3 regions of the Bacillus sp. LJBS17 genome follow, and region 1 is predicted to be linked to each of the others. Evidence: riboswitches for the same ligand, from Rfam matches in the RefSeq annotation. Region 1 holds a riboswitch; each other region holds the start of a gene.
What was found. Region 1 has a riboswitch for S-adenosylmethionine ahead of metN (methionine ABC transporter ATP-binding protein MetN). Riboswitches for the same ligand answer to the same signal wherever they lie in the genome.
Positions count from the first base shown of each region.

Region 2: another riboswitch for S-adenosylmethionine. It lies ahead of mtnK (S-methyl-5-thioribose kinase); the one in region 1 lies ahead of metN (methionine ABC transporter ATP-binding protein MetN).
Region 3: another riboswitch for S-adenosylmethionine. It lies ahead of KXZ66_RS20520 (5-methyltetrahydropteroyltriglutamate--homocysteine S-methyltransferase); the one in region 1 lies ahead of metN (methionine ABC transporter ATP-binding protein MetN).

Region 1 covers NZ_CP079759.1:3,269,225-3,275,197, reverse strand. The annotation lists gene fadE (acyl-CoA dehydrogenase FadE) at 1-1,441, shown strand, start outside; gene KXZ66_RS16955 (arsenate reductase family protein) at 1,552-1,908, shown strand; gene gcvH (glycine cleavage system protein GcvH) at 1,975-2,358, shown strand; gene KXZ66_RS16945 (YusG family protein) at 2,414-2,650, shown strand; gene KXZ66_RS16940 (toprim domain-containing protein) at 2,728-3,090, shown strand; gene KXZ66_RS16935 (thioredoxin family protein) at 3,092-3,412, shown strand; gene KXZ66_RS16930 (SCP2 sterol-binding domain-containing protein) at 3,519-3,863, shown strand; SAM riboswitch class I at 3,978-4,084, shown strand; gene metN (methionine ABC transporter ATP-binding protein MetN) at 4,190-5,215, shown strand; gene metP (methionine ABC transporter permease MetP) at 5,208-5,876, shown strand; gene metQ (methionine ABC transporter substrate-binding lipoprotein MetQ) at 5,890-5,973, shown strand, end outside.
Region 2 covers NZ_CP079759.1:1,402,947-1,408,919, reverse strand. The annotation lists gene mtnE (methionine-glutamine aminotransferase) at 1-386, opposite strand, end outside; gene KXZ66_RS07315 (carbon-nitrogen family hydrolase) at 481-1,260, shown strand; SAM riboswitch class I at 1,344-1,500, shown strand; gene mtnK (S-methyl-5-thioribose kinase) at 1,593-2,786, shown strand; gene mtnA (S-methyl-5-thioribose-1-phosphate isomerase) at 2,794-3,855, shown strand; gene KXZ66_RS07300 (hypothetical protein) at 3,889-4,014, opposite strand; gene ogt (methylated-DNA--protein-cysteine methyltransferase) at 4,104-4,601, opposite strand; gene kinE (sporulation two-component system sensor histidine kinase KinE) at 4,598-5,973, opposite strand, start outside.
Region 3 covers NZ_CP079759.1:3,970,657-3,976,629, forward strand. The annotation lists gene yxjL (two-component system response regulator YxJL) at 1-569, shown strand, start outside; gene pepT (peptidase T) at 619-1,851, shown strand; gene KXZ66_RS22700 (hypothetical protein) at 1,956-2,084, shown strand; gene KXZ66_RS20510 (hypothetical protein) at 2,374-2,637, shown strand; gene KXZ66_RS20515 (LURP-one-related/scramblase family protein) at 2,766-3,254, shown strand; SAM riboswitch class I at 3,320-3,426, shown strand; gene KXZ66_RS20520 (5-methyltetrahydropteroyltriglutamate--homocysteine S-methyltransferase) at 3,509-4,642, shown strand; SAM riboswitch class I at 4,711-4,817, shown strand; gene KXZ66_RS20525 (5-methyltetrahydropteroyltriglutamate--homocysteine S-methyltransferase) at 4,895-5,973, shown strand, end outside.

The DNA.
Region 1 (5,973 bases):
TGTCGGTATCGGTTCCTTGCCGATCGTCTTTTTCGGGTCAGAAGAACAAAAGAAAAAATATTTGCCTGGACTCGCTTCAGGCGAAAAGATCGCCGCTTATGCTCTGACTGAGCCTGGCTCTGGGTCTGATGCACTTGGAGCAAAAACAACAGCTGTGCTGAATGAAGCAGGAACCCATTATGTATTAACAGGGGAAAAACAGTGGATTACCAACTCTGCTTTTGCCGATGTATTTGTGGTTTACGCTAAGGTAGACGGCGACAAGTTTTCAGCCTTTATTGTAGAAAAAGAGTTCCCGGGTGTCTCCACGGGACCGGAAGAAAAGAAAATGGGAATCAAGGGATCATCGACAAGAACCCTCATTCTGGATCAAGCTGAAGTGCCAAAGGAAAACCTGCTCGGAGAAATCGGCAAAGGGCATGTCATCGCCTTTAATATTTTAAACATCGGCCGTTACAAACTGGCGGTTGGCACAATCGGCGCATCTAAACGCGTCATCGAGCTGTCTGCGGCATACGCAAATCAGCGCCGCCAATTTAAAACGCCGATTGCTGGTTTTTCATTGACACAGGAAAAAATCGGGACAATGGCCTCAAGGCTGTATGCGATGGAAAGCTCTGTATACAGAACCGTCGGGCTGTTTGAAGACAATATGAGCCAGTTCACGGCCGAAGATCTCAAGGACGGCCGGCAAATCGCCAAATCGATTGCGGAATACGCCATCGAATGCTCTCTGAATAAGGTATTCGGCTCTGAAACGCTTGATTATATCGTTGATGAAGGCGTGCAGATTCATGGAGGCTACGGCTTTATGCAGGAGTACGAAGTAGAAAGGGCCTATAGGGATTCAAGGATCAATCGGATTTTTGAAGGCACAAACGAAATCAACAGGTTAATCGTGCCAAGCACCTTCCTGAAAAAAGCGCTTAAAGGCGAGCTGCCTTTATTCGAAAAAGCGCAGTCGCTGCAGGAAGAACTCATGATGCTTATGCCTGAAGAGCCTGGAAGCGGCGTCTTAGAGCAGGAGAAATATATCGTCAAGCAAGCCAAAAAAATTGCGTTGTTTGCTGCCGGCCTAGCCGCGCAAAAATACGGAAAAGCGATCGATCGTGAGCAAGAAATTCTCGTGAACGTAGCGGATATCGTCAGCAATGTATACGCAATGGAATCAGCCGTGCTCAGAACGGAAAAGGCCATTGCCGCACAAGGCGCTGAAAAAGCAGCGCAAAAGGTGCTGTACACAGAAATTTTCGTTCAAGAGGCCTTTAACGAAATTGAAGCGCATGCGAAGGAATCCCTTATCGCAATGGAAGAAGGAGATTCACTCCGCATGATGCTTTCCGCTCTGCGCAAGCTGACGCGCGTAACGCCTAAAAACGTGATTCAGAAAAAACGCGAGGCGGCGGCAGGCATTTTTGAGGCTGAGAAATATACTGTCTGATTGGCCAAGAGCTCCGAATGCGCGGAGCTCTTTTTTAAGAAGCACTGTTTTAGGTTTTTAAAACAAACTGTGTTAAAATAACCTCGATTATTTTATTGAGGGGGAAGAAGATGTCGTTAACTTTTTACTGGTACCCTAAATGCGGAACGTGCCGCAAAGCAAAGAAGTGGCTTGAAGAGCATGGAAAAGAAATAAACGAAATACATATTGCTGAGCAGCCGCCAAGCAAAGAAGAATTAAAAGCGCTTTATGAAAAAAGCGGGCTGGATCTCAAGAAATTTTTCAACACGAGCGGCATGAAATACCGCGAACTCAATCTCAAGGAAAAGCTGTATCACATGTCAGAGGACGAACAGCTCGAGCTGCTGGCTTCAGATGGCATGCTGATCAAACGCCCGCTTACAACAGACGGTGAAAAAGTGACTGTCGGATTTAAAGAAGACCAATTTGAAGAAAACTGGGCTTAATGTAAATTTTTTTTGAAAAGTGTGGTATCTTCTTATTGTAGTGCTGTAAAAAATGGAGGGATTCAATTGAGCATACCAAAAGATTTGCGTTACTCAGGAGAACACGAGTGGGTAAAAGTTGAAGGAGAAAAAGCCAGAATCGGAATTACGCATTTTGCCCAGTCCGAACTAGGCGACATCGTGTTTGTCGAACTTCCTGAAGTGGGCGCTGAAATCAAAGCGGACGAGCCATTCGGCAGTGTTGAATCCGTTAAAACGGTATCTGAGCTTTATGCACCGATTAACGGAACGGTTGTGGAAGTAAACGAAGATCTTGATGACAGTCCGGAATTCGTCAACGAATCTCCGTACGAAAAAGCATGGATGATCGTCGTTGAGCCATCTGACGCTTCTGAAATTGAAAAACTGATGACAGCAGAGCAATACGAAGAGATGACACAAGAAGACTAAAACAGGATAGCCGTAAAAGCAATTGGACACGCTAACGTTATGGGAGGTGTCCAATATGGCTTTCGACAAACAAAAGCTCGATGTCACCAATGACGTGACAGGCCGCTTTCAAAATGGCCGGCTCTCGTTATATCATGATAATGAGATGATCGGCCAAATGACAAGCATGAATGAATATGAGCTTAAGTCCGGTTATTCCTTTGAAAATGAGAAATTTTATAAGACAGCCGATGTGGTCTCTGGAGACGACGCAAAATATGTAGATTGTGACTACGAAAACGGCTGGTGTTAATGTTGGCGGTGAATTTCACTGCCTTCTTTTACAATCTGAACGTTTCAAATTTGACGCGGCAGGTGAACAAGATGAAGATGGATGAGCTGGAAAAGGTTATGATTGTCGAGGGGAAATCAGATAAAGAGAAAATCGAAAGCGTCCTGAATGAACCGGTGCGCATTATCTGCACAAACGGAACAATCAGCCAGCTGAGGCTCGAGGAATTGGCTGACGAGCTTTATGATAAAGACGTCTATATATTAGTTGATGCTGATGAATCAGGTGAGAAATTGAGAAAACAGCTGAAGCGTGAATTTAATGAAGCCTGCCATCTCCATGTCGACAGAGCCTATAAGGAAGTAGCGGCTGCGCCCAGGCACCATATCGCTTCTGTATTGCTGCGTGCGAATCTGAATGTCCATACTATTTTTCTTGAAAGAAAGTCCCGAGGTGTATAGCATGAAAGAACTCCAAGAACACGAACTTGATCACATTGAAGATGATGTGTACCTTCTATATTTATATACTCCGTTTTGCGGCACCTGCCAGCTTGCAAGCAAAATGCTGACAGTGGTGAAAGAAATGCTGCCGGATGTCGCCTTCTATCAAAACAATGTCAATTACTCTCCGACATTCGCAAAAGCGTATCAAATTGAAAGCGTCCCTTGTTTTCTGCTGTTTAAAGGCGGAAAGATGGTCGAAAGAGGATATGCATTTCATTCCGTTTCTTATTTATATGAGCTGATCAAACAAAAATCATCTTCCGCATCCCATTTATGACATATTTCTCAGCATATCCAATGAAATTGTCGTTCGTTTTATAAAGGGGTTCTTGCGACAAAGAGAGAAATGTGTATGTATGACCAACAAATAGGAGGTTGTACATATGGAGAAAGCGGAAGTTTTAGAAGATGAGTATCAGCATCTGTTTTTAAAACCCCTTTTGAATGCCTCAACATTGCTCATTACCTTCCAAGGAGAAGCAGAAGCCTTAACCGTCTCAATAAACGAACAGGGAGAAATGAAAAAAGTTTCTCCGCCCCAAACGTCCAACCTGACCTTTTACGGAAACCAAACGGAAATTATTGATTTATTGCACGGAGACATTTCCCTTCAGCACCTTATTCAGAGCGGAAGCCTCAAAGTAAAGGGGTCATTCAGGGCCCTGTTAAAGCTGGAAGCCATTCTCTGGCTGACAAATGGATTTTTTCAGAGGATTTTAAAAAATTAAAAAATAATAAATTATTATAATAGTAAAAGTTGACATCATTTATTTTATTGACATTTAATCATTCGCCGTGCTATTCTACATTAAGAATTTCCGGACGAAAAAGACTATATATTTCTCTTATCAAGAGAGGTGGAGGGAAGTGCCCTATGAAGCCCGGCAACCATCAACACTGTTGAAATGGTGCCAATTCACACGAAGCGTTCAGCTTTGAAAGATGAGAGAAAGGCATTTTATATAAGCCTTTCTGCTCAAGTGTGCAGAAAGGCTTTTCTTTTGCAGAAAAAACCGGAAGATTTCTTAGAATAGTGTTAAGGCAGGTGATTGCTTTGATCAATCTTCAGGATGTTTCAAAAGTTTACAAGTCGAAACATGGAGATGTCAATGCTGTCCAAAACGTCTCGCTTTCCATTAAAAAAGGTGAGATTTTTGGAATTATAGGATATAGCGGAGCTGGTAAGAGTTCCTTAATCCGTCTGCTGAACGGCCTTGAGAAACCAACCTCAGGAACCGTGGAAGTGGCGGGAACCAAGATTAATGAAGTAAATGGACGCGGTTTAAGAAAAGCACGCCATGAGATCAGTATGATTTTCCAGCATTTCAATTTGCTTTGGTCGCGGACTGTCAGAGATAATATCATGTTTCCTTTAGAAATTGCCGGGGTGAAAAAGAGCGAGCGGATCAAGCGCGCCAATGAACTGATTAAACTGGTAGGTTTAGAAGGAAAAGAAAAATCTTATCCGTCCCAGCTGAGCGGCGGTCAGAAGCAGCGTGTCGGAATTGCCAGAGCGCTTGCAAACAATCCGAAGGTTCTTCTTTGTGACGAAGCGACATCAGCATTAGATCCGCAAACGACAGATTCAATTCTGGATCTATTGTCCGATATTAATGAAAGACTCGGTTTGACGATTGTGCTGATTACGCACGAAATGCATGTCATCCGCAAAATCTGCAACAGAGTCGCCGTCATGGAAAACGGCAAGGTGGTCGAAGAAGGCGAGGTTCTCGATGTCTTCAAAAATCCAAAGGAACAAATGACAAAACGATTTGTTCAGCAGGTGACAGAGCCGGAAGAAACGAAAGAGACGCTTCAGCACCTTCTTGATGATACAGCATCAGGAAAAATGGTTCAGCTCACATTTGTCGGTGAGTCAGCTGAACAGCCTCTGATTACAGAGATGATCAGAAACTTCAATGTCAGCGTCAATATTCTGCAAGGGAAAATTTCGCAGACGAAGGATGGGGCTTACGGTTCACTGTTCATCCACATTGACGGAGACGAGGAAGAAGTGCAAAACGTGATCCGATTCATTAATGACAAACAGGTGAAAGCAGAGGTGATCACGAATGTTTGAAAAATACTTCCCAAACGTTGATTTAACTGAATTATGGAACGCGACATATGAAACACTTTATATGACGCTGATTTCTTTACTGTTTGCTTTTGTCATCGGGGTCATCCTCGGCTTGCTGCTCTTTCTGACGAGCAAAGGAAGCCTCTGGCAGAATAAAGCGGTCAACTCTGTGATTGCGGCCGTTGTTAACATATTCAGATCGATTCCGTTCCTTATTTTAATTATTTTACTATTAGGTTTTACGAAATTTTTAGTCGGCACGATCTTAGGGCCAAACGCCGCATTGCCGGCGCTGGTAATCGGCTCGGCACCATTTTACGCGCGCCTTGTTGAAATCGCGCTGCGTGAGGTGGATAAAGGTGTGATTGAAGCCGCTAAATCAATGGGCGCGAAAACGTCTACGATTATTTTCAAAGTGCTGATTCCGGAATCAATGCCTGCTCTTATTTCTGGCATTACGGTTACTGCCATCGCTTTGATCGGCTCAACGGCAATTGCCGGAGCCATTGGTTCAGGAGGCCTTGGAAACCTTGCGTACGTAGAAGGATATCAGTCTAATAACGCTGATGTTACCTTCGTTGCTACTGTGTTTATTTTAATCATCGTGTTTATTATTCAAATCATCGGTGATCTAATAACAAATATTATAGACAAACGATAAGGGAGGATTTACATTGAAAAAGCTATTTTTGGGTGCATTACTGCTTGTATTTGCAGGAGTCATGGCTGCCTGCGGTTCGAATAACGGCGCTGAATCC
Region 2 (5,973 bases), 1.9 Mb from region 1:
GGATAACCCGGATCGGGAACTAAAATCGTATCACCGGGATTCAACAAGCATTGCGGGAGCTCGACTAAACCGGCTTTTCCGCCGAATAATACAGCGACTTCGGTTTCCGGATCCAGATCAATGCCGTATTCTCTTTTGTAAAATGCAGCAGCCGCTGACTTCAGACGGTATGAGCCGCGAAAAGACGAATATTTATGATTCTCAGGATCAGCGACAGCTCGTTTCATCTCCTCAACAATATGCTCAGGAGTCGGCTGATCTGGATTTCCCTGTCCTAGATTGATAACGTCATGTCCTTCTGCGAGCTTTCGGTTCACTTTCTGCACCAGAGAAGCGAAGAATTGTTTAGGCAATTCCTTCAATACATGAGACTGTTCAAATTTCATCTATTCTCACCTTCTAAAAAAATCTTGAAATGATAGTCCATCATCATATATGGTTAAATGAAAAAAGTAAAGAAAAATTTGGGGTGTTAAAAAGATGAAATGGACGATATCTTGTCTTCAATTTGATATTTCATACGGCAAACCTTCGGAAAATATAAAAAAGGCTGAATTTTTCATCGGAAAAGAAAGCAAACATGCTGATGTTCTTGTTCTGCCTGAATTATGGACGACCGGATATGATCTGGCCAATCTTGATGAACTCGCTGACGAAGACGGCCGCTCCGCTCAGAGCTGGCTGAAGAAAACGGCAAAAAAACATGGTGTTCATATTGTCGCCGGGTCGGTCGCTGTCAGGAAGAATTCTGATGTTTATAATACAATGTACATCGCGGATAAGGAAGGGCAAATCATTAAAGAGTACAGAAAAGCCCATCTTTTTCAGCTGATGGATGAGCATCTGTATTTATCAGCCGGTTCCGAAGACGGATACTTTGAGCTTGACGGCGTCAAAAGCTCTGGATTGATCTGTTACGATATCCGTTTTCCGGAATGGATCAGAAAACATACGACAAAAGGCGCCAACGTGCTGTTTATTTCTGCGGAATGGCCTCTTCCCCGCCTTGATCATTGGAAAAGCCTGCTTATTGCGCGAGCCATTGAAAACCAATGCTTTGTCGCAGCCTGCAATTGTACCGGTTCAAATCCGGATAATGAATTTGCAGGACATAGCCTGATTATTGATCCATGGGGGCGTGTACTTGCTGAAGGCGGCCGGGAAGAAGGCATAGTCCGAGCGGAAATCGACCTTCAAGAAAGCGCAGAAGTTCGGGAGAGCATTCCTGTTTTCGATGATATCAGAAAAGATTTATATTAAAAAATATATTGACAACTAACTAAATTACCTGTTACCATGTTCATCAACTGATAAATTAGAATTGTCAAACAAGTGAATATATTCTCTTATCGAGAGTTGGGCGAGGGATTTGGCCTTTTGACCCCAACAGCAACCGACCGTAATTCCATTGTGAAATGGGGCGCATTTTTTTCGCGCCGAGACGCTGGTCTCTTAAGGCACGGTGCTAATTCCATTCAGATCTGATCTGAGAGATAAGAGAGGCGGACATAGATGTTAAGCCTCCTTCTCTCTGAGAAGGAGGCTTTTTTACGGCCACATATTAATTAATTACATAATTGGAGGTTATGATGATGGGAGTCACAAAAACACCTTTATACGAAACGTTAAATGAAAGCTCCGCTGTGGCGTTGGCGGTGAAGCTTGGCCTATTTCCAAGCAAAAGCACGCTGACATGCCAGGAGATCGGAGACGGCAACTTAAATTACGTTTTTCATATTTATGATCAAGAACATGACAGAGCATTGATCATTAAACAGGCGGTTCCGTATGCAAAAGTGGTGGGAGAAAGCTGGCCGCTGACAATCGACCGTGCAAGAATCGAAAGCAGCGCTCTCATCCGTCAGGGCGAGCATGTGCCTCACCTGGTTCCAAGAGTGTTTTATTCTGATACGGAAATGGCGGTTACCGTCATGGAGGATCTCTCTCATCTCAAGATCGCAAGAAAAGGACTCATTGAGGGTGAAAACTATCCTCATCTGTCGCAGCACATCGGTGAATTTTTAGGAAAAACACTTTTCTACTCATCAGATTACGCGCTTGAACCTAAGGTGAAAAAACAGCTTGTTAAACAGTTTACAAATCCAGAGCTATGCGACATTACGGAAAGACTTGTTTTTACAGATCCTTTCTTCGACCATGACACAAATGATTTTGAAGAAGAGCTTCGTCCTTTTGTCGAAAAGCTTTGGAATAATGACAGCGTTAAAATCGAAGCCGCTAAGCTGAAAAAGTCATTTTTAACGTCTGCAGAAACGTTGATTCATGGTGATTTGCATACAGGAAGCATTTTCGCAAGTGAGCACGAAACAAAGGTGATTGATCCTGAGTTTGCTTTTTACGGACCGATCGGCTTTGATGTAGGGCAATTTATCGCCAACTTATTTTTGAACGCACTCAGCCGTGACGAGGCTGACAGAGAGCCGTTATATGAACATGTCAACCAGGTCTGGGAAACGTTTAAGGAGACGTTTAGTGAAGCCTGGCAGAAGGACAGTCTGGATGTTTACGCCAACATCGACGGTTACCTCACTGATACGCTCAGCCATATTTTTGAAGAAGCAATCGGATTTGCGGGCTGTGAGCTGATACGACGCACGATCGGCCTTGCCCATGTAGCTGACCTGGATACGATCGTGCCGTTTGATAAACGAATCGGCAGAAAACGCTTGGCGCTCGAAACCGGCACAGCCTTTATCGAAAAACGTTCGGAATTCAAAACGATAACAGATGTTATTGAATTATTTAAGTTACTTGTAAAGGAATGATCTATTCATGACCCATTCATTTGCTGTTCCACGTTCTGTTGAATGGAAAGAAACAGCTATTACCATTTTAAATCAGCAAAAGCTTCCTGATGAGACGGAATATTTGGAGCTGACGACGAAAGAGGATGTATTTGATGCGATTGTCACGCTCAAAGTAAGGGGCGCTCCGGCGATCGGCATTACAGCTGCCTTCGGACTGGCGCTTGCTGCCAAAGACATTGAAACAGACAATGTCACGGAATTCCGCCGCAGACTGGAAGACATCAAACAATATTTAAACAGCTCACGGCCTACCGCCATTAATTTGTCATGGGCGCTTGAGAGACTGAGTCATTCGGTCGAAAACGCGATTTCCGTAAATGAAGCAAAAACAAACCTTGTCCATGAAGCCATTCAGATTCAGGTCGAGGATGAGGAAACGTGCCGGTTGATCGGCCAAAACGCCCTGCAGCTTTTCAAAAAAGGCGACAGGATCATGACGATCTGCAATGCCGGCTCAATCGCGACAAGCCGCTATGGAACGGCGCTAGCTCCGTTTTACTTGGCCAAACAAAAAGATTTGGGATTACACATTTATGCCTGTGAAACAAGGCCTGTCCTGCAAGGTTCACGCCTTACTGCTTGGGAGCTGATGCAGGGGGGCATTGATGTCACTCTGATCACAGACAGCATGGCCGCCCATACGATGAAGGAAAAACAAATTTCCGCTGTTATCGTCGGAGCCGACCGAATTGCAAAGAACGGTGATACGGCAAATAAAATCGGCACATACGGTCTTGCTATTTTAGCAAACGCCTTTGATATTCCGTTTTTTGTCGCCGCACCTTTATCTACATTTGATACAAAGGTCAAATGCGGCGCTGATATCCCGATAGAGGAACGAGATCCCGAGGAAGTCAGGCAGATTTCCGGAGTTCGGACCGCTCCATCCAATGTGCCTGTCTTTAATCCCGCTTTCGACATTACACCTCATGATCTCATTTCAGGAATCATCACAGAAAAAGGGATTATGACCGGAAACTATGAAGAAGAGATTGAACAGCTGTTTAAAGGAGAAAAGGTGCATTAAAAAACCGCTGGACTTTGCTCATTTGGAGCCGAGTCAGCGGTTTTTTTGTTTCTTTTTGTTAACATTGATGATTTCATCTTTTTGAGCGCTTGATAAGATATGCAGTTTCACAAACAGTTCGGCAAAAACGGCAAGTTTCTCAGAGCGGCTCGGCTTCAATTGCTTTGTCCTCCTTTTTCATCAGACCAACTTTTTTAACTTAATAAAATGATATGTCGGCCGTGAAAAAAGGGAACGTGCCATATGTTTTATTTTTCTTTATAGGAGATTCGCTCGATGTTTAGCAAAAATGCTTTGATCTCCGTTTTGCTTCCGGCGTATCCTGTTAACGCACTGTTTTTGCCGATCACTCTGTGGCACGGGACAAAAATCGGCAGGTCGTTACGTTTATTAGCTTGCCCGACAGCGCGCACCGCTTTCGGACTGCCGACCGCAGCGGCAATATCCGCATAGCTTCGGGATTCACCATATGGAATCCTCTCCAGCGCTTGCCACACTTTTTGCTGAAAAGGAGTGCCCTTTTGGCTGAGCGGCAGGGTGAATGTCTTCCTTTCGCCTGCGAAATATTCTTGAAGCTGTTGTTTCGCTTCTGCAAGATTAGGTGTTTCCATGTGCTCAGTATTCTGAACCGTTTCTTTCCAATCCACCCAATCTTCCTGACTGAGAAATAGACGAGTGATCCGGTCCTCCTCTTCGGCAATGATAAGTTCACCGAGCGGCGTTTCGGCTGTCGTATAGTAGTTCATTCATCATTCCTTCTTTCTTCAGCATTCTGTCTGACAGGAAGCGTAATATGGAAAACGGTGCCCTTCCCTTCTTCACTTTCTACCATAATCTCGCCTTGATGTTCTTCAATAATTTTATAGCTTACCATAAGCCCAAGTCCAGTTCCCCGTTCCTTTGTCGTATAAAACGGTTCACCAAGTCGCTTTAATTTATCTTCTGTCATTCCGATTCCCTCGTCTTTTAAGGAGATTAGAACATGATCTTGATCCAATGCCTTTATCGTTACAAAAATATTTCCGCCGTCAGGCATCACTTCGATGGCGTTTTTTAATATATTGATAAAAACCTGTTTCAGCTGATTCGGTTCACAGTAAATCGGGGGAATGTCGTCAATTAAATCAAGTTGCATTTGTACATTGCTGAGATTGGCTTGCGCATTTAGAAGGTCTATCGTGTCCCTCATAATTTGGGTAACATGTTTTTCCTCATACATAATGGCCTGGGGCTTGGCTAAAATCAAGAATTCGGTGATGATGGATTCGATGCGCTTTAGTTCTGAGGTGATCACGTTGAAGTAAAGGGCGTAGTCTCCCTCGACACTCCCTTTCAGAAGCTGAATGAAGCCTTTAAGAGCAGTCATCGGATTTCTGATTTCATGAGCAATGCCGGCTGCGAGTTCGCCGACAACATGAAGGGTATCTGATTTGCGCAGGCGCTCCTCCAATTCTTTTCGCTCTGTTACGTCTTTAAAGATAGCCAAGTTCATATTTTGAATAATATTCCGTTTAAATGAGAATTCGAGTTTTCTGTTATCACCGCTGCTCAGCAAAAATGGAATTTCGTTGTCCATTTCATCAAAATTAATCTGCCTTGCCGGTGATGCCAGATTTTCTATTTCATAAGCAGAAATAATATCTAACAGGCTATGCTGTTTGATCTCTTCATGTGACAGGCCCAAAATATGGCTTGCTAATGGGTTGGCGTCGATGATCCTGTATTGATTGTCAAACAATACATTGCCGTCCATTGAGCCGTTGAACACTTTTCTGAATTTCAGCTCGCTTTCCCGAAGCTCCTTTTCCATCCGCTTTCTGTCGCTTACATTTCTTAAGATCGTCAAATGCTGATTTTCAAGGATTGTCCGTTTTGAAGTAAATTCAAGCTCTTTGAATTGCCCGTTCCCCATTTGAAACAGCAGCTCTTCTCTGATCTCTCCGTATTTTGCGTATTTCCTCTTCGTTATGCTGTATTTCTGATGCGAGTCAACGAGAAAATCACACAGCTTTCTTTTCAACAGCAAATTCATCGGCAGCTCAAAAATTTTACAGGCTGATTGATTCGCTTTTACGATTCTTCCGTCATTCGACCAGATGATGATGGCGTCCATTGCAT
Region 3 (5,973 bases), 700 kb from region 1:
ATATGACGGTTTCTGGTGAGGCCGGCGACGGTCACGATATTATAGCACTCGCAAAACAAACAAAACCCGATGTCATCCTCATGGATGTCCAGATGCCGCATTGCTCAGGCATCGAAGCGGCGAAAGACATTATGTCCGCACTTCCAGATACAAAGATAGTCATTTTAACCACCTTTGACACGGAGGAATACGTATTTGAAGGCATCCGTGCGGGCGCAGTCGGCTATCTGCTGAAGGATACACTTCCTGAAGAGTTGATAGATGCGATTCGCGCTGCGGCCAGAGGCGAGGCGATTTTCCGTACAGTCACAGCTGCTAAAATTATCAGTGAGACATTTCGGGCGAAGCAACAGCCCCATCCAGAAGAACTGGCAGAGCCGTTCACCAAAAGAGAGCTTGAGGTTCTTCAGCAAATGGCCTTCGGACTGAGAAATGAGGATATTGCTGAAAAGCTTTTCGTCAGTGAAAGCACTGTGAAAACCCACGTGCACCGCATCCTGCAAAAATGCAATGCCCAAGACCGGACACAGGCAGTCGTATTTGCCATTCGAAACGGTATTGTGCAATAGAAATCTCTCATCCCGCCATGCTAAAATAAGACAAAGGAGATGATTGGAAATGAAAGAAGAAATCATTGAACGGTTTACTACATATGTAAAAGTCGACACACAGTCCGATGAATCCGTTGACACTTGTCCTTCCACACCCGGCCAATTGACATTAGGAAACATGCTCGTTGATGAATTGAAGTCCATCGGCATGCAGGATGCAGCCATTGATGAAAACGGCTATGTCATGGCAACTCTTCCCTCCAATACTGAAAAAGACGTGCCGACAATCGGCTTTCTCGCTCACGTCGACACCGCTACAGACTTTACCGGCAAAAACGTGAATCCGCAAATCATCGAAAGCTATGATGGAAAAGACATCGTTCTCAACAAACAGCTGCAGGTCACCCTGTCACCTGATCAATTCCCTGAGCTGTCCGGCTATAAGGGCCATACACTCATCACCACAGACGGCACCACCCTTCTCGGCGCAGACAATAAGGCCGGTATCGCTGAAATCATGACAGCCATGGATTACCTCATCAAACACCCTGAAATCAAGCACGGCACAATCAGAGTCGCCTTTACGCCTGATGAAGAAATCGGAAGAGGGCCGCACAAATTTGATGTGAAACGGTTCAATGCATCCTTTGCCTACACGGTTGACGGCGGGCCGCTCGGCGAGCTTGAATACGAAAGCTTCAATGCCGCTGCCGCAAAAATTACGATTAAAGGCAACAACGTACATCCCGGAACAGCTAAAGGGAAAATGATCAACTCTGCGAAAATCGCGATGAAGCTGAACAGCCTGCTGCCGGCAGACGAAGCGCCTGAATATACGGAAGGCTATGAAGGCTTCTATCACCTGCTGTCGATTCAAGGAGACGTAGAGGAAACAAAGCTCCACTACATTATTAGAGACTTTGACAAAGAGAATTTCCAAAACAGAAAAGAAACAATGAAGCGTGCCGTTGAAGAACTTCAAAACGAATACGGGCAAGACCGGATTCTGCTGGATATGAACGACCAATACTACAACATGAGAGAGAAAATTGAACCTGTCATCGAAATCGTCAACATTGCCAAGCAAGCAATGGAAAACCTCGGCATTGAACCGAAGATTTCCCCCATCCGCGGCGGCACCGACGGATCGCAGCTGTCCTACATGGGGCTTCCGACGCCAAACATCTTTACAGGCGGGGAAAACTTCCACGGCAAATTTGAATACATCTCAGTTGATAATATGGTCAAAGCCGTAAATGTCATCGTGGAGATTGCAAAGCAGTTTGAAGCGCAAGCCTAATGCCAAAAGCCAGTCCAAAAAAGGACTGGCTTTTTTGTGTGAAAATGAAACATTTTAAACACGTCCTCCGTAAAACAAGTATCAACAAATGAGGAGGAAAAACAATGACAAAACATGCAATCGCTGCAAAGAGTCTCTTGAAAAAATGGATCATTTCCAGGCCGCTTAACATGCAAAAGAAATCCAGCCCATTTCAAAAAATCAGAAAAATGTTCAAACGCTTCTTCAAATAAAACATTCAAATCCCCAAGATACAATCCGTATTCACCCGTACCGCCCAAATGCTCCGAAATTTGGGTTTTTTGTGTTCAATTCCGCAAAATAGGGTATAAACCAAACAAGCAAGAAAACAGCACCCAAAAACAGGTAATTTGAATTACGGAAACTTAGGTTAAAAGTTATATAAAGGAATTTATTTTATCGTCGATAGTAACTATAGAACCAATCATCAACAAGAGCAAACAGCGTAATTCAAGACTATTTTCAGGTCATCAGGTTATACTGTTTTAGAGGGACAGTTTCTTGTTATTTATTGATTTAGAATTTTTTGAATACTTTTTGGCATTTTATCCGTACAATAGAGAGTACCAAAACTTTTTTTGGGAGGTATGTAATATGATCCTATTTATTATCATCGCATTATGTGGCTATCTTCTTTTTTCTTTCAGCAAGGATAATCGCCGCAAACCGCAAAAGACAAGCCCTCTGCCAGCAGCCGCACCTCATCACAACAACCTAATCGACCTTGACGCCATCCGCCAAAAACGCCGGATGCATCTTTCCTAATTCTATATTTCAAACGAAAAGGCTGCTGAATCACGCAGCCTTTTAAAATTGTTTTGATTTAGAGCCTGAAACCTTTTCGCCACCTATCCGTAATTTCATACAAGGCAAACCCAAAGGAGACTTCAGCAATGATCGAGTTATTTATGAAACAAAAAATGTTCTCATTTAAAGATGCATTTCACATTTATGACCGGGATGAACAAGAAACATTCAAGGTGGAGGGGCGTTTTTTCTCGTTAGGAGACTCATTACAAATGACAGACTCATCTGGGAAAACGCTCGTTTCCATAGAACAAAAACTAATGTCTTTATTGCCGCGCTATGAGATTTCAATTGGCGGGAAAACAGTTTGTGAGGTAACGAAGAAAGTAACTTTTTTCAAACCGAAATTTGTGATTTCCGGGCTTAACTGGGAAATCGATGGTGATTTATGGAGGGATGAATTCCAGCTGACGGACGGGGAAAATGTCCGGATGTCAGTGAGCAAAAAGTGGCTCAGTTGGGGTGATTCCTATCACTTGGAGATTGCAAACGAGGAAGATGTTCTGATTTGCACTGCCATCGCTATCGTGCTTGATATGGTTTTATATAACGATGAAGATGAAAGTATTCTCTAAAAAACATTGACAATTGATCCAAAAGTAATAATATTAAGATAATTGAAATCTGAATATGAAGTTGTACCTTATCAAGAGAGGTGGAGGGACTGGCCCTATGATACCCGGCAACCGCTGTTTCAAACAGAATGGTGCTAAATCCTTAAGAACATTGCGTTCTTGCAGATGAGGCGGAGATTTGATCGTTCAAGCTCTTCCTTACACAAAGGAAGAGCTTTTTACATGCTCAATATTTCAGAAAAGAGGCGAATAACATGGCTCAACAAACGAATGTTGCAGGACAAAAAACAGAAAAACAACGCAAAGCACCTTTCCGCGCCGATCATGTCGGCAGTTTGCTTCGTTCCGTTCCGGTGAAGGAATCCCGGCAAAAAAAAGCGGCTGGTGAGATGACAGCAGAACAGCTTCGTGATATCGAAAATCAAGAGATCATCCGCATCGTGGAAAAACAAAAAGAAATCGGTCTCGATGTGGTAACAGACGGGGAATTCCGGCGTTCTTGGTGGCATTATGACTTCCTGGAAGGGCTTGACGGTGTGGAACCGTTCATCCCTGCTGAGGGGATTCAGTTCCATAACACAAAAACGAAAGCGCGCAGCATCAAAGTGACGGGAAAACTCGATTTTACGAGCCACCCAGCGCTTGCTGATTATCAATTTTTACATGAGATTGCCGGTAACGCGACGCCAAAATTGACCATTCCCAGCCCAAATATGCTGTTTTTTGGCGAAAAGGCGGATAAAGGGATTTATGACGATCAAGAGGAATACTTTCATGATCTGGCCCAAGCGTACAAAAAAGCAATCAAAGCCTTCTATGATGCTGGCTGCCGTTATCTCCAGCTCGATGATACGTCATGGTCTCTCTTCTTTGAGGAAAAAGGAAGAGAGGTTGTCCGGGCGCTCGGCGGTGATCCAGAAACATTGCCAGCCATATTTGCCAAAACAATTAACGATGCCGTGGCAGACCGGCCTGGCGATTTAACGATCACAATGCACATTTGCCGCGGCAACTTCCGCTCAACCTGGGCGGCATCAGGAGGGTACGACGCTGTAGCGGAAACGATTTTGGACGGCTTAAACCTTGACGGCCTTTTCTTGGAATACGATGATGACCGCTCCGGAAACTTTGATCCGCTCCGTTTTGTGAAGCGCAAGGATCTGCAAATTGTGCTCGGCTTGATCACATCGAAATACGGCGAGCTTGAAAATCCTGAGGATGTGAAACGCCGTATCAATGAAGCCGCGCGTTTTGTCAGCTTGGACCAGCTATGCCTGAGCCCGCAGTGCGGTTTCGCCTCTACAGAAGAAGGCAACCTTCTGACAGAGGAGCAGCAATGGGCAAAGCTTCGCCATGTCATCGACATTGCCAACGATGTGTGGAGATAATCTATCATTGACAGAAATAGAAAATGTGTGAATAATAGATACTATCAGAAAATTTCATAAAAAGGTTTTCCTTATCAAGAGAGGTGGAGGGACTGGCCCTGCGATACCCGGCAACCGCTGTTTAACAGAATGGTGCTAAATCCTTTAGAGCAATGATTGCTCTTGAAGATAAGGTTGAGATTGTCACGCAAGCTCTTCCTTATCCAAAGGAAGAGCTTTTTTATATTTGAATGGAAAGAAGGAATGGACAACATGTCACAACAAACAACACCCGCAGAACAAAAATCACTTCAAAGAAAAAAACCGCCGTTTCGCGCGGATCAAGTCGGAAGCCTGTTGAGATCTGAGCCCGTTAAAAAAGCGCGGCTGCAAAAAGCGGCCGGCGAAATTACGGCTGAGCAGCTTCGCCAAATTGAAAACGATGAAATCATCCGCATTGTGGAAAAACAGAAGGAAACCGGCCTGAACGTCGTGACAGACGGTGAATTCCGCAGAGCGTGGTGGCACTTTGATTTCCTGGAAAACTTAGATGGCGTTGAGCCGTTTACTCCTGAGCAAGGCATTCAATTCCATAACGTACAGACAAAAGCACGCGGCATTAAAGTCACAGGCGATATCGACTTTTCAACTCACCCAATGCTTGAAGATTATTCATTTCTCCATAGCATTGCCGGTGACGCAACGCCAAAGATGACGATTCCAAGCCCGAATATGCTGTTTTTCCGCGGAAAACTGGAAAAGGATGCGTATAAAAAAGATTATCACCTTTTCCAGCATGATGTATCCAAAGCATATAAAAAAGCGATTCAAGCGTTTTATGACAGAGGCTGCCGCTACCTCCAGCTTGATGATACAGCGTGGGCCGTTTTCTTATCAGAAAAAGGCTTAAAACAAATCGAAGCGTTCGGAACAACGCCTGATGAGCTTCGCCAGCTGTTTGCGAAATCCATTAACGACGCGATTGCAGACCGCCCGGATGACTTGACGGTAACCATGCATATTTGCCGCGGCAACTTCCAGTCCACTTGGACAGCGGAAGGCGGCTATGACGCAGCAGCCGAAACCATTTTTGACGGCTTGAATCTTGACGGACTTTTCTTAGAGTATGATGATTCACGCTCAGGCGGATTTGAGCCGCTCCGTTACGTAAAACGGTCTGATCTTCAGCTTGTTCTTGGCTTAGTGACATCTAAATTCGGTGAGCTTGAAAATCCGGATGACGTGAAACGCCGTATCGAAGAAGCATCCCGTTATGTAAGCTTAGACCAGCTTTGCCTCAGCCCTCAATGCGGATTCGCTTCAACTGAGGAAGGCAATAAGCTGACTGAAGA